One region of the Geodermatophilus sp. SYSU D00700 genome, then DNA from elsewhere that is predicted to be linked to it. Evidence: riboswitches for the same ligand, from Rfam matches in the RefSeq annotation. Region 1 holds a riboswitch; the other holds the start of a gene.
What was found. Region 1 has a riboswitch for S-adenosylmethionine ahead of ACI79V_RS22115 (bifunctional o-acetylhomoserine/o-acetylserine sulfhydrylase). Riboswitches for the same ligand answer to the same signal wherever they lie in the genome.
Positions count from the first base shown of each region.

Region 1 (5,203 bases):
CCGGGCGGACCGGTTGGATGGGGGCAGGACGCGACACGGACGGAGGACCTGACCGCCATGGGGCCGCTGACCGACCTGCTCGACTGGCTCGCCGGCCGCGGCCTGGAGATCGTGCTGATCATCCTCGGCTCGGTGCTGATCGCCCGCTTCATCACCTGGGTGGGCACGCGGATCACCGACCGCATCGACGCGCGCTCCACCGACGGCGACGTGCTGGTCCGCTCGGAGGCCGCCAAGCACCGGCACTCGCTGACCCAGGTGATCACCTGGGCGCTGATCGTCATGGTCTACGCGGTGGCGGTCTTCTACGTGCTCGCCCGCCTCGGCGTCCCGGTCACCGGGCTGGTGGCGCCGGCCACCGTGCTCGGCGTCGGGCTGGGCTTCGGCGCGCAGCGCATCGTCGGCGACGTCCTGGCCGGGTTCTTCCTCATCACCGAGCGGCAGTACGGCTTCGGCGACGTCGTCTCGATCCAGGTGGTCGGCGGCGGTGACCCGGCCGAGGGCACGGTCGAGGACGTCACGCTGCGGATCACCCGGCTGCGCTCGGCCGACGGCGAGGTGGTCACCCTCCCGAACGGGCAGATCGTCAAGGTCGTCAACCTCTCCCGCGACTGGGCGCGCGCGGTGGTCGACGTCCCCGTGCCGACCAGCGCCGACGTCACCCGGGTCAACGAGATCCTCCACGAGGTCGGCCGGGAGGCCTTCGCCGACGCCGGGCTGCGCCGGCTGCTGCTCGACGAGCCCAGCGTCATGGGCGTGGAGAGCATCGACCTCGAGCAGGTCAACGTGCGGGTGGTGGCGCGGACCCTGCCCGGGCGGCAGTTCGACGTGGGCCGCGACCTGCGCGAGCGGATCGTGCTGGCCTTCGCCCGCGCCGGGCTGACGCTGACGCCGAGTCCCGAGCCGGCTGCCCTGCCCGTTCGCCCCGCGCCGGCGGCGAAGCCGTGACCGTCCCCGGCGCCCCCCGCCCCGCCGAGCCCACCGGCGGACCCGGCTCCGGCGGCGACCCGGCCGCCCGCGGCCGCTTCGGCCTGTCCGTCCTGCGCCGCACGCCCGGCCACATCGGACGGGCCCGCACCTCGACCGTGGTGCTGGTCCTGCTCTTCCTCGGCCTGGGCCTGCTCTACCTCTACGTGCGGCCCGCCCCGGCCGGCACCGACCCGGCGGGCACCACGACGGTGACCACGCCCGCCCCCGCGCCGGCCGGCACCACGCCGCCCGCCACCGAGGCCCCCACCACCGAGGCCCCCACCACCGAGGCGCCCACCACCGCGGACCCGACCAGCGAGGCGCCGGCGACCACGCCGGAGGAGACCGCCCCGCCGACGACGGAGCCCCCGGCCGGCACGACCGGGGAGACGCCGTCCGAGCCGGTCCCGACGACCACCCGCGGGCCGGCGACGACGCCCGGGTCGGGACCGACGACCGTCTCCCCGCCCGGCTGACCCGGACGGGCGGAGGATGAGCGGCATGGTCCTGGGACTGCGCCGGCCGGTCGTGCAGGCACCGATGGCCGGCGGGCCCTCCACGCCCGCGCTCGCGGCTGCGGTGTCCGAAGGGGGCGGGCTGGGCTGCCTCGCTGCCGGGTACCGGACGCCGTCGGCGGTGCGCGAGGAGGTGCACGCCGTCCGGGCGCTGACCGGGCAGCGGTTCGCGGTCAACGTCTTCCTGCCCGGACCGCCGGCCGACGCCGACGCCGTGCGCCGCTACGCCGAGCGGCTCCGGCCCGAGGCCCGGCGCTGGGGCGTCGACCTGGGCGAGCCCCGGGCCGACGACGACGCCTGGGAGGACAAGGTCGCCCTGCTCGCCGAGGAGCGGGTGCCGGTGGTCTCGTTCACCTTCGGCCTGCCCCGCCCGGACGTGGTCGCCGCGCTGCACGCCGCCGGGTCCACCGTGCTCGTCACCGTCACCACCCCCGAGGAGGCGGTCGCGGCCCGCGACGGCGGCGCCGACGCGCTGGTCGTGCAGGGCATCGAGGCCGGCGGGCACCGGGGCGGACCGTCCGACCGGGACGGCGAGGGCGAGTACGGGCTGCTGCCGCTGCTCCGCCTCGTCGCCCGGGCCGTCGACCTGCCGCTGGTCGCCGCCGGCGGGATCCCCGACGGCGCCGCCGTCGCCGCGGTCCTGGTGGCCGGGGCGGAGGCCGCGCAACTGGGCACGGCGTTCCTCCGCTGCCCCGAGGCGGGCACCGCCCCGGCGCACCGCGAGGCGCTCACCACCTCCGGGCGCACGGCGCTGACCCGCGCCTTCAGCGGCCGGCGCGCCCGCGGGCTGGTCAACCGCTTCCTCACCGAGCACTCCCCCGCCGCCCCGGCGGCCTACCCCCAGGTCCACCACCTGACCTCGCCGCTGCGCGCGGCGGCCCGGCGGGCCGGCGACCCCGGGGGGCAGAGCATGTGGGCCGGGCAGGCGCACCGCCTGGCCGAGGCCGTCCCCGCCGCCGAGCTGGTGCGGCGCCTCGACGACGACGCCCGGGCCGCGCTCGCCCGCGTGCACCCCGGGAACGACCGCCGCTGACCTGGGCTATCGTCGGGGCAGGCTCACGAGAGGCAGCGCGAAGCACCTGGCTTGCTGCCCGGCAACCTCTTCCTCCGTCTGAGGTGCTCCCAGGGGAAGAGCCGGCCGTGCGGCGCCCGCTGCCCGGCAAGGACGGAGCACCTGTGCGCCGCAGGTCCTCCGGAGCGAGAGGAGACGGCGCGTGACCGACCCGAAGAGCTGGAGCTTCGAGACCCGGCAGATCCACGCCGGCACCAGCCCCGACCCCACGACGGGCGCCCGGGCGCTGCCCATCTACGCCACCACCAGCTACCAGTTCCGCGACACCCAGCACGCCGCGGACCTGTTCGCGCTGGCCGAGCTGGGCAACATCTACACGCGGATCATGAACCCCACGCAGGACGCGCTCGAGCAGCGCGTGGCCTCCCTCGAGGGCGGGGTCGCGGCGCTCGCGGTGGCCAGCGGCCAGGCGGCGGAGACCCTCGCACTGCTCAACGTCGCCGAGGCCGGCAGCCACGTCGTCGCCTCCGCCTCGCTCTACGGCGGCACGTACAACCTGCTGCACCACTCGCTGCCCAAGCTCGGCGTCGAGGTCTCCTTCGTGGAGGACCCCGACGACCCGCAGAACTGGCAGGCGCTCGTCCGCGAGAACACCAAGGCGTTCTACGGCGAGTCGATCGGCAACCCCAAGGGCGACGTCCTCGACATCGCCGCGGTCGCCGAGGTGGCCCACCGCAACGGCGTGCCGCTGATCGTCGACAACACCATCGCCACGCCCTACCTGGTGCGCCCGCTCGAGCACGGCGCCGACGTCGTCGTCCACTCGGCCACCAAGTACCTCGGCGGCCACGGCACCGCGATCGCCGGGCTCATCGTCGACGGCGGCGGCTTCGACTGGACCAGCGGGAAGTTCCCCGGCTTCACCACGCCGGACCCGACCTACCACGGCGTCGTCTACGCCGACCTCGGCGCCCCGGCCTACGCGCTCAAGGCCCGGGTGCAGCTGCTGCGCGACCTCGGCCCGGCGATCAGCCCGTTCAACGCCTGGCTGGTCGTCCAGGGCATCGAGACGCTGTCGCTGCGGATGGAGCGGCACGTGGCCAACGCCCAGCGGGTGGCCGAGTTCCTCGAGGCCCACGACGAGGTGGAGTCGGTGCACTACGCCGGCCTGCCGTCCTCGCCGTGGTACGCCGCCCACCAGCGCTACGCCCCGAAGGGCGCCGGGGCGGTGCTCGCCTTCGAGATCCGCGGCGGGATCGAGGCCGGCCGGCGGTTCGTCGAGGGCCTGGAGCTGCACAGCCACGTCGCCAACATCGGCGACGTGCGCAGCCTGGTCATCCACCCGGCGTCCACGACGCACTCGCAGCTGACCGCGGAGGAGCAGCTGACCACCGGCGTCACGCCCGGTCTGGTGCGGCTGGCCGCCGGCCTGGAGGGCATCGAGGACATCCTGGCCGACCTCGAGGCCGGGTTCCGCAGCGCCAAGGGGGCCTGACGTGACGGGGGTGAGGGACGCCCCGGCGTCCCTCACCCCGCCGCACACCGGCGGGTGGCGCGACGGCGACCCCACCGGGGACCGGCTGTTCCTCGACCTGGACGGCCCGGTCCGGCTGGAGCGCGGCGGGGTGCTGCCCGGCGTCCGGGTCGCCTACGAGACGTGGGGGACGCTCGCGCCCGACGGCGGCAACGCGGTGCTGGTCGAGCACGCGCTGACCGGCGACAGCCACGTCACCGGCCCCGCCGGACCCGGCCACCCGACGCCGGGCTGGTGGGCGCCGCTGGTCGGGCCGGGCGCGCCGCTGGACACCGACCGGCTCTTCGTCGTCTGCGCCAACGTGCTCGGCGGCTGCCAGGGCACCACCGGGCCGTCGTCGACGGCGCCCGACGGCCGCCCGTGGGGATCGCGGTTCCCCGAGGTGACCGTCGCTGACCAGGTGCTGGTCGAGGCCGCGCTGGCCGACGCGCTCGGCGTCCGCCGGTGGGCCGCCGTCGTCGGCGGGTCGATGGGCGGCATGCGGGCGCTGGAGTGGGCGGTCGCGCTGCCCGACCGGGTGGCCGGGCTGTTCTTCCTCGCCTCGGGTGCCGCGGTCACCGCCGACCAGCTGGGCACCCAGACCACCCAGCAGGCCGCCATCCGCGCCGACCCCGCGTGGGCGGGCGGTGACCACCTCCCGGGTCCGGGACCGGTCGCGGGCCTCGGTGTCGCGCGGCGGATCGCGCACCTCACCTACCGCAGCGCGTTCGAGCTCGAGGAGCGGTTCGGCGCCACGGTCCAGGACGACGGCCGCTTCGCCGTCGCCTCCTACCTCGACCACCACGCCGACAAGCTCGCCCGCCGCTTCGACGCCGGCAGCTACGTGGTGCTCACCGAGGCGATGAACACCTGGGACGTCGGCCGCGGCCGCGGCGGCGTGGAGGCGGCGCTGGCCCGCGTGACGGCCCGCGCCGTCGTGGCCGGGGTCGACAGCGACCGGCTCTACCCGCTGGGGCTGCAGCAGCGGGTGGCCGACGCGCTCGGGGTGCCGCTGCGGGTGCTGTCCTCGCCGTACGGGCACGACGGCTTCCTCGTCGAGGCCGACGCCGTCGGCGCGCTGGTGCGCGAGCTGCTGGGCACCTGAGGTCCCGCTTCCCCTCCCCCGGGGGGGGGGGGGGGGGGGGGGGGGGGGGGGGGGGGGGGGGGGGGGGGGGGGGGGGGGGGGGGGGGGGG
Region 1 covers NZ_JBJGZA010000048.1:28,101-33,303, forward strand. Annotated here, with positions in the region: gene ACI79V_RS22100 (mechanosensitive ion channel family protein) at 58-948, shown strand; gene ACI79V_RS22105 (hypothetical protein) at 945-1,445, shown strand; gene ACI79V_RS22110 (nitronate monooxygenase) at 1,471-2,517, shown strand; SAM riboswitch class IV at 2,539-2,656, shown strand; gene ACI79V_RS22115 (bifunctional o-acetylhomoserine/o-acetylserine sulfhydrylase) at 2,699-3,991, shown strand; gene metX (homoserine O-acetyltransferase MetX) at 3,993-5,114, shown strand.

Region 2 (5,203 bases), on a different contig from region 1:
GCGCTGGCGTTCTGGCTGTCCACGATCACCGACGCGCCCCTGGCCGCGGTCGGCGGCGCGGTGTTCACCACGATCGTCTTCTCGATCCTCGACCAGGTCGAGCAGCTCGGCGCGATCCGTGACTGGTTCCCCACCGCGGAGTCCTTCGCCTGGACCGACCTGCTGCAGACGCCGGTCGACTCCTCGGACCTGTTCCGCGGGGTGGTCCAGTCGCTGGTCTACGTCGCCGTCTTCACCGCGCTGGCGTTCCGCCACTTCTCCCGCCGCGACGTCACGAGCTGATCGAGCTCCGGACCGCCTGGGCCCAGCCGACGCCCATCGCGCCGTCGGTCACCGACACGTTGGGGACGGCGTCCATCAGCCCGGCCATGCCCTCGACCTCGGCGCCGTTCGCGGTGATCCACAGCCGGCCGACGGCGGGCGCCATGTCCAGGTCGCTGGCGCTGTCCCCGATGGCGACGGCGTCGGCGGGGTCCAGGCCGCGCCGCTCGAGGTCCCAGGCGATGGCCGCGCCCTTGGAGATGCCGCGCGGCATGAGGTGGTAGACCCGCGCCAGCTGCCCCTCCGGCGCCAGGCTCAGCCGCGCCGACGCCGGGATGGCGCCGTTGTCGTTGAGGGTCAGCCAGCCCAGCCCGCGCTCGGCCAGCCAGGCGTCGACGGCGAGGAGGTCGACGTAGCCGCGCAGCAGCGCGTCGCCCTCGTGCGTGACGTGCCAGGGCGCGTGCCACTCCAGCCGGCCGGGGTGGGCGGCGCACAGCGCCTCGACGACGCCGAGCTCGGCCATCACGTCCATCGGCGTGCGACCGGCGTACTCGGGGGGCAGCTCGCCGGTGAGGTGGTGGCGCTCGCGCCCGCCCCGCCAGGTCACCAGCGACCCCAGCTCGGCGATCGCGCCGTCGGCGGCGAATATCCGCCCGGCCTCGGTGACCTGGTCGGCGGTCCGCCCGCTGACGATCACCAGCGCGACCCCGGCGGTGTGCAGCTCCAGCAGCGCGGCCGCGGGCTCCGCGGTGGGCGACCCGCCGGCGTCGTGCCAGAACGACCCCCGAGGGCCGACCATGGTGCCGTCGAGGTCGGTGTAGACGATGCGCGCTGCGGCCGGGGACATGGCGCACATCCTCACCTGCGGCCCCGCTCGGTCCGGACGCGCCCGGCAGGTGTCCACCGCGAACGTCTCCAGCCGGCGGCGGACCTCCTGGTCCGGCGTGACCACCACCCGCCGGGGCGCGGCCTCCCGAGGGCGACCACCAGCTCCACCAGCCCGGTGCGGTGGCTCTCCCCGAGCGCGTGGACGTCGCACCGCGAGGGCCGCCTCCGCAGCACCACCTCGACGGCGGGACCGTCGTGCAGCGTGGGCAGCGCTCCCGCGGCGCTGACCGCGTAGACGGTGTTCGAGGCAGCGGGAGGAGGAGAAGGCCGGGCGTCCTCGCCGGCGCAGCCCGTCACGGCGAGGAGGAGCGCGAGGGCCGGCCCCGGCCAGGGGCGGCGTGCCCGACCGGTGTGCACGGCCTCCTCGCAGGTCGGGCGGGAGCCCGCATCCCGCGCCCGCGCCCGCGGCCGTGTCGAGGCCCGAGCCCGCCGTGCCGACCCCGGGTCGCCGACGCCGGGTGGGTAGAGTCGCCGGCGTTCCACTCATCCAGAGGGGCAGAGGGACACGGCCCGGCGAAGCCCCGGCAACCCGCCGCGCGAGCGGCGAGAGGTGCCAATTCCGTCCCGCGCGGCTCGACGGCCCGCCGCGGGGAAGATGAGGAGGTAGTCGTCGCATGACCCTGACCGCTCCCGGATCCGCCCAGGCCGACGTGCACGCCCGTGGCCCGGTCCCGCCCAGTCCCGCCCGCGGCCTCGTCTGTCGCAACTGCGGCGCCACCTTCGGCCTGATCGCCGAGCACGCCTGTGCCGAGTGCTTCGGCCCGCTCGAGGTCGACTACGACCCCGAGGCCCTCCGGTCGGTGACCCGCGAGCAGATCGAGGCCGGCCCGCAGAACATCTGGCGCTACGCCGCGCTGCTGCCGGTGGGCCAGGACCCGGCCGACCGCGTCTCCCTCGACCCGGGCCTGACCCCGCTGGTGCGCGCCGACCGGCTCGCCGCCGAGCTCGGCGTCACCGGCGGGCTGTGGGTCAAGGACGACTCGGGCAACCCCACGCACTCGTTCAAGGACCGCGTGGTGTCGCTGGCCGCCACGGCCGCCCAGGGCCTCGGCTACCGGAAGATCGCCGCCGCCTCGACCGGCAACCTGGCCAACTCCGTGGCCGCGCACGCCGCCCGCGCGGGCATCCCGTCGTTCGTCTTCATCCCGGCCGACCTCGAGCCGGGCAAGGTCGTGCAGTCGGCGGTCTACGGGCAGACGCTGGTCGCCGTCGACGGCTCCTACGACGACGTCAACCGGCTGACCAGCGAGCTCGCCGAGACCGACGAGTTCGAGGACACCGCCTTCGTCAACCAGAACGTGCGGCCCTACTACGCCGAGGGCTCCAAGACGATGGGCTACGAGATCGCCGAGCAGCTGGGCTGGCGGATCCCGGCCCAGGTCGTGATCCCGATGGCCTCGGGCTCGCTGCTGACCAAGGTGGACAAGGCCTTCCGCGAGCTGGCCGCCGCCGGGATCGTCGAGGCCACCGAGTGGCGGGTGTTCGGCGCCCAGTCGGCCGGTTGCGACCCGATCGCCACCGCCTTCGACAACGGCTGGGACGTCGTCAAGCCGGTCAAGCCCACCGGCATCGCCAAGTCACTGAACATCGGCAACCCCGCCGACGGGCCCTACGCGCTCGACGCGATCCGGCGCACCGGCGGCGCGGTCGGCCGGGTCGGCGACGAGCAGATCGTCCAGGGCATCCGCGACCTCGCCCGCACCACCGGCGTCTTCGCCGAGACCGCCGGCGGCGTGACCGTGGCCGTGCTGCGGCAGCTGGTCGAGGACGGCCGGCTGGACCCGGCGCGGGAGACCGTCGTCCTCAACACCGGCGAGGGCCTCAAGACCCTCGACCCGCTCACGCCGGTGGTCGGCCCGACGCACCGGGTGGAGCCGTCGCTGCGGTCGGTCCGGTCGGCGGGCCTCATCGGCTGAGGCGTACGCTCGGGGCCGTCGATCCGGCGGGTGACATCCCCGCCCGGTCGTCCCCGAGTCGTGTGTGCGGCATCTCCCCACGACGGCGTCCCTGTTGTACCGTCTCGCGCGGTCGTCAGTTCCACGCACGTGTCCGACGGGCGGAAGAGCTGTACCCCGGTCCCCGGACCACGGGGAACCGTCCGCACGCACGCACCGTGGGAGCACACGTGGCACAGGGCACCGTGAAGTGGTTCAACGCCGAGAAGGGCTTCGGCTTCATCGCCGTCGACGGCGGCCAGGACGTCTTCGTCCACTACTCGGCCATCCAGATGGACGGCTACAAGAGCCTCGACGAGGGCCAGCGGGTCACCTTCGAGGTCGTCCAGGGCGAGAAGGGCCCGCAGGCCGACGGCGTCCGCGTCGCCTGACTCCTGGCACCGCGCCACGGCCCGGTCCCCCGCGCGGGGACCGGGCCGTCGCTGTTCCGGGAACAGCCGGCGCCCACCCCCCGTTCTTGCACTCGGCAGGGGCGAGTGCCAGACTTCGGGTTGGCACTCGACAGTGCCGAGTGCCAATCAGGTCGGAACGGTGAGGCACCGGAGCGCGGGCCGTAGGAGTGTCCGCGGCGCCGGTGTCGTCCGTCGCGGGCGCCGGTCCCGGCCGTGCAGCGATCCATGCATGGAGGACATCACCACATGGCCAAGATGATCGCCTTCGAGGAAGAGGCGCGCCGCGGCCTCGAGCGGGGCATGAACACCCTCGCCGACGCCGTCAAGGTGACGCTCGGCCCCAAGGGCCGCAACGTCGTCCTCGAGAAGAAGTGGGGCGCTCCCACCATCACCAACGACGGTGTGAGCATCGCCAAGGAGATCGAGCTCGAGGACCCCTGGGAGAAGATCGGCGCCGAGCTGGTCAAGGAGGTCGCGAAGAAGACCGACGACGTCGCGGGTGACGGCACCACCACCGCCACCGTGCTGGCCCAGGCGCTCGTCCGCGAGGGTCTGCGCAACGTCGCCGCCGGCGCCAACCCGATGGCCCTGAAGAAGGGCATCGAGAAGGCCGTCGCCTCGGTCACCGAGCATCTGCTCTCCAGCGCCAAGGACGTCGAGACCAAGGAGCAGATCGCCGCCACCGCGTCGATCTCCGCCGCCGACACCGCCATCGGTGAGCTCATCGCCGAGGCGATGGACAAGGTCGGCAAGGAAGGCGTCATCACCGTCGAGGAGAGCAACACCTTCGGCCTCGAGCTCGAGCTCACCGAGGGCATGCGCTTCGACAAGGGCTACATCTCGCCCTACTTCGTCACCGACGCCGAGCGCATGGAGGCCGTCCTCGACGACCCGTACGTGCTCGTCGTCAACAGCAAGATCAGCTCGGTCAAGGACCTGCTCCCGCTGCTGGAGAAGGTCATGCAGTCGGGCAAGCCGCTGGCCATCATCGCCGAGGACGTCGAGGGCGAGGCCCTCGCGACCCTGGTCGTGAACAAGATCCGCGGCACGTTCAAGTCGGTCGCCGTCAAGGCCCCCGGCTTCGGCGACCGCCGCAAGGCCATGCTCGCCGACATCGCCATCCTCACCGGTGGCCAGGTCATCAGCGAGGAGGTCGGCCTCAAGCTCGACACCGCCGACGTCGCCCTGCTCGGCCGCGCCCGCAAGGTCGTCGTCACCAAGGACGAGACGACGATCGTCGAGGGCGCCGGTGACACCGACCAGATCGCCGGCCGGGTGAACCAGATCCGCGCCGAGATCGACAAGTCGGACTCCGACTACGACCGCGAGAAGCTGCAGGAGCGCCTGGCCAAGCTGGCCGGTGGCGTCGCCGTCATCAAGGCCGGCGCCGCGACCGAGGTCGAGCTCAAGGAGCGCAAGCACCGCATCGAGGACGCGGTGCGCAACGCCAAGGCCGCCGTCGAGGAGGGCATCGTCGCCGGTGGTGGCGTCGCCCTGGCGCAGGCCGCCGCCGTCGCGTTCGAGAAGCTCGACGTCGAGGGTGACGAGGCCACCGGCGCCAACATCGTGCGCGTCGCGCTCGAGGCGCCGCTGAAGCAGATCGCCGTCAACGCCGGCCTCGAGGGCGGCGTCGTGGCGGAGAAGGTCCGCAACTCCGAGGTGGGCCACGGCCTCAACGCCGCCACCGGCGAGTACGTGGACCTGGTC
Region 2 covers NZ_JBJGZA010000054.1:392-5,594, reverse strand. Annotated here, with positions in the region: gene ACI79V_RS22890 (ABC transporter permease) at 1-282, shown strand, start outside; gene ACI79V_RS22885 (HAD family hydrolase) at 272-1,108, opposite strand; SAM riboswitch class I at 1,630-1,751, shown strand; gene thrC (threonine synthase) at 1,764-3,065, shown strand; gene ACI79V_RS22875 (cold-shock protein) at 3,275-3,475, shown strand; gene groL (chaperonin GroEL) at 3,743-5,203, shown strand, end outside.
Region 2: another riboswitch for S-adenosylmethionine. It lies ahead of thrC (threonine synthase); the one in region 1 lies ahead of ACI79V_RS22115 (bifunctional o-acetylhomoserine/o-acetylserine sulfhydrylase).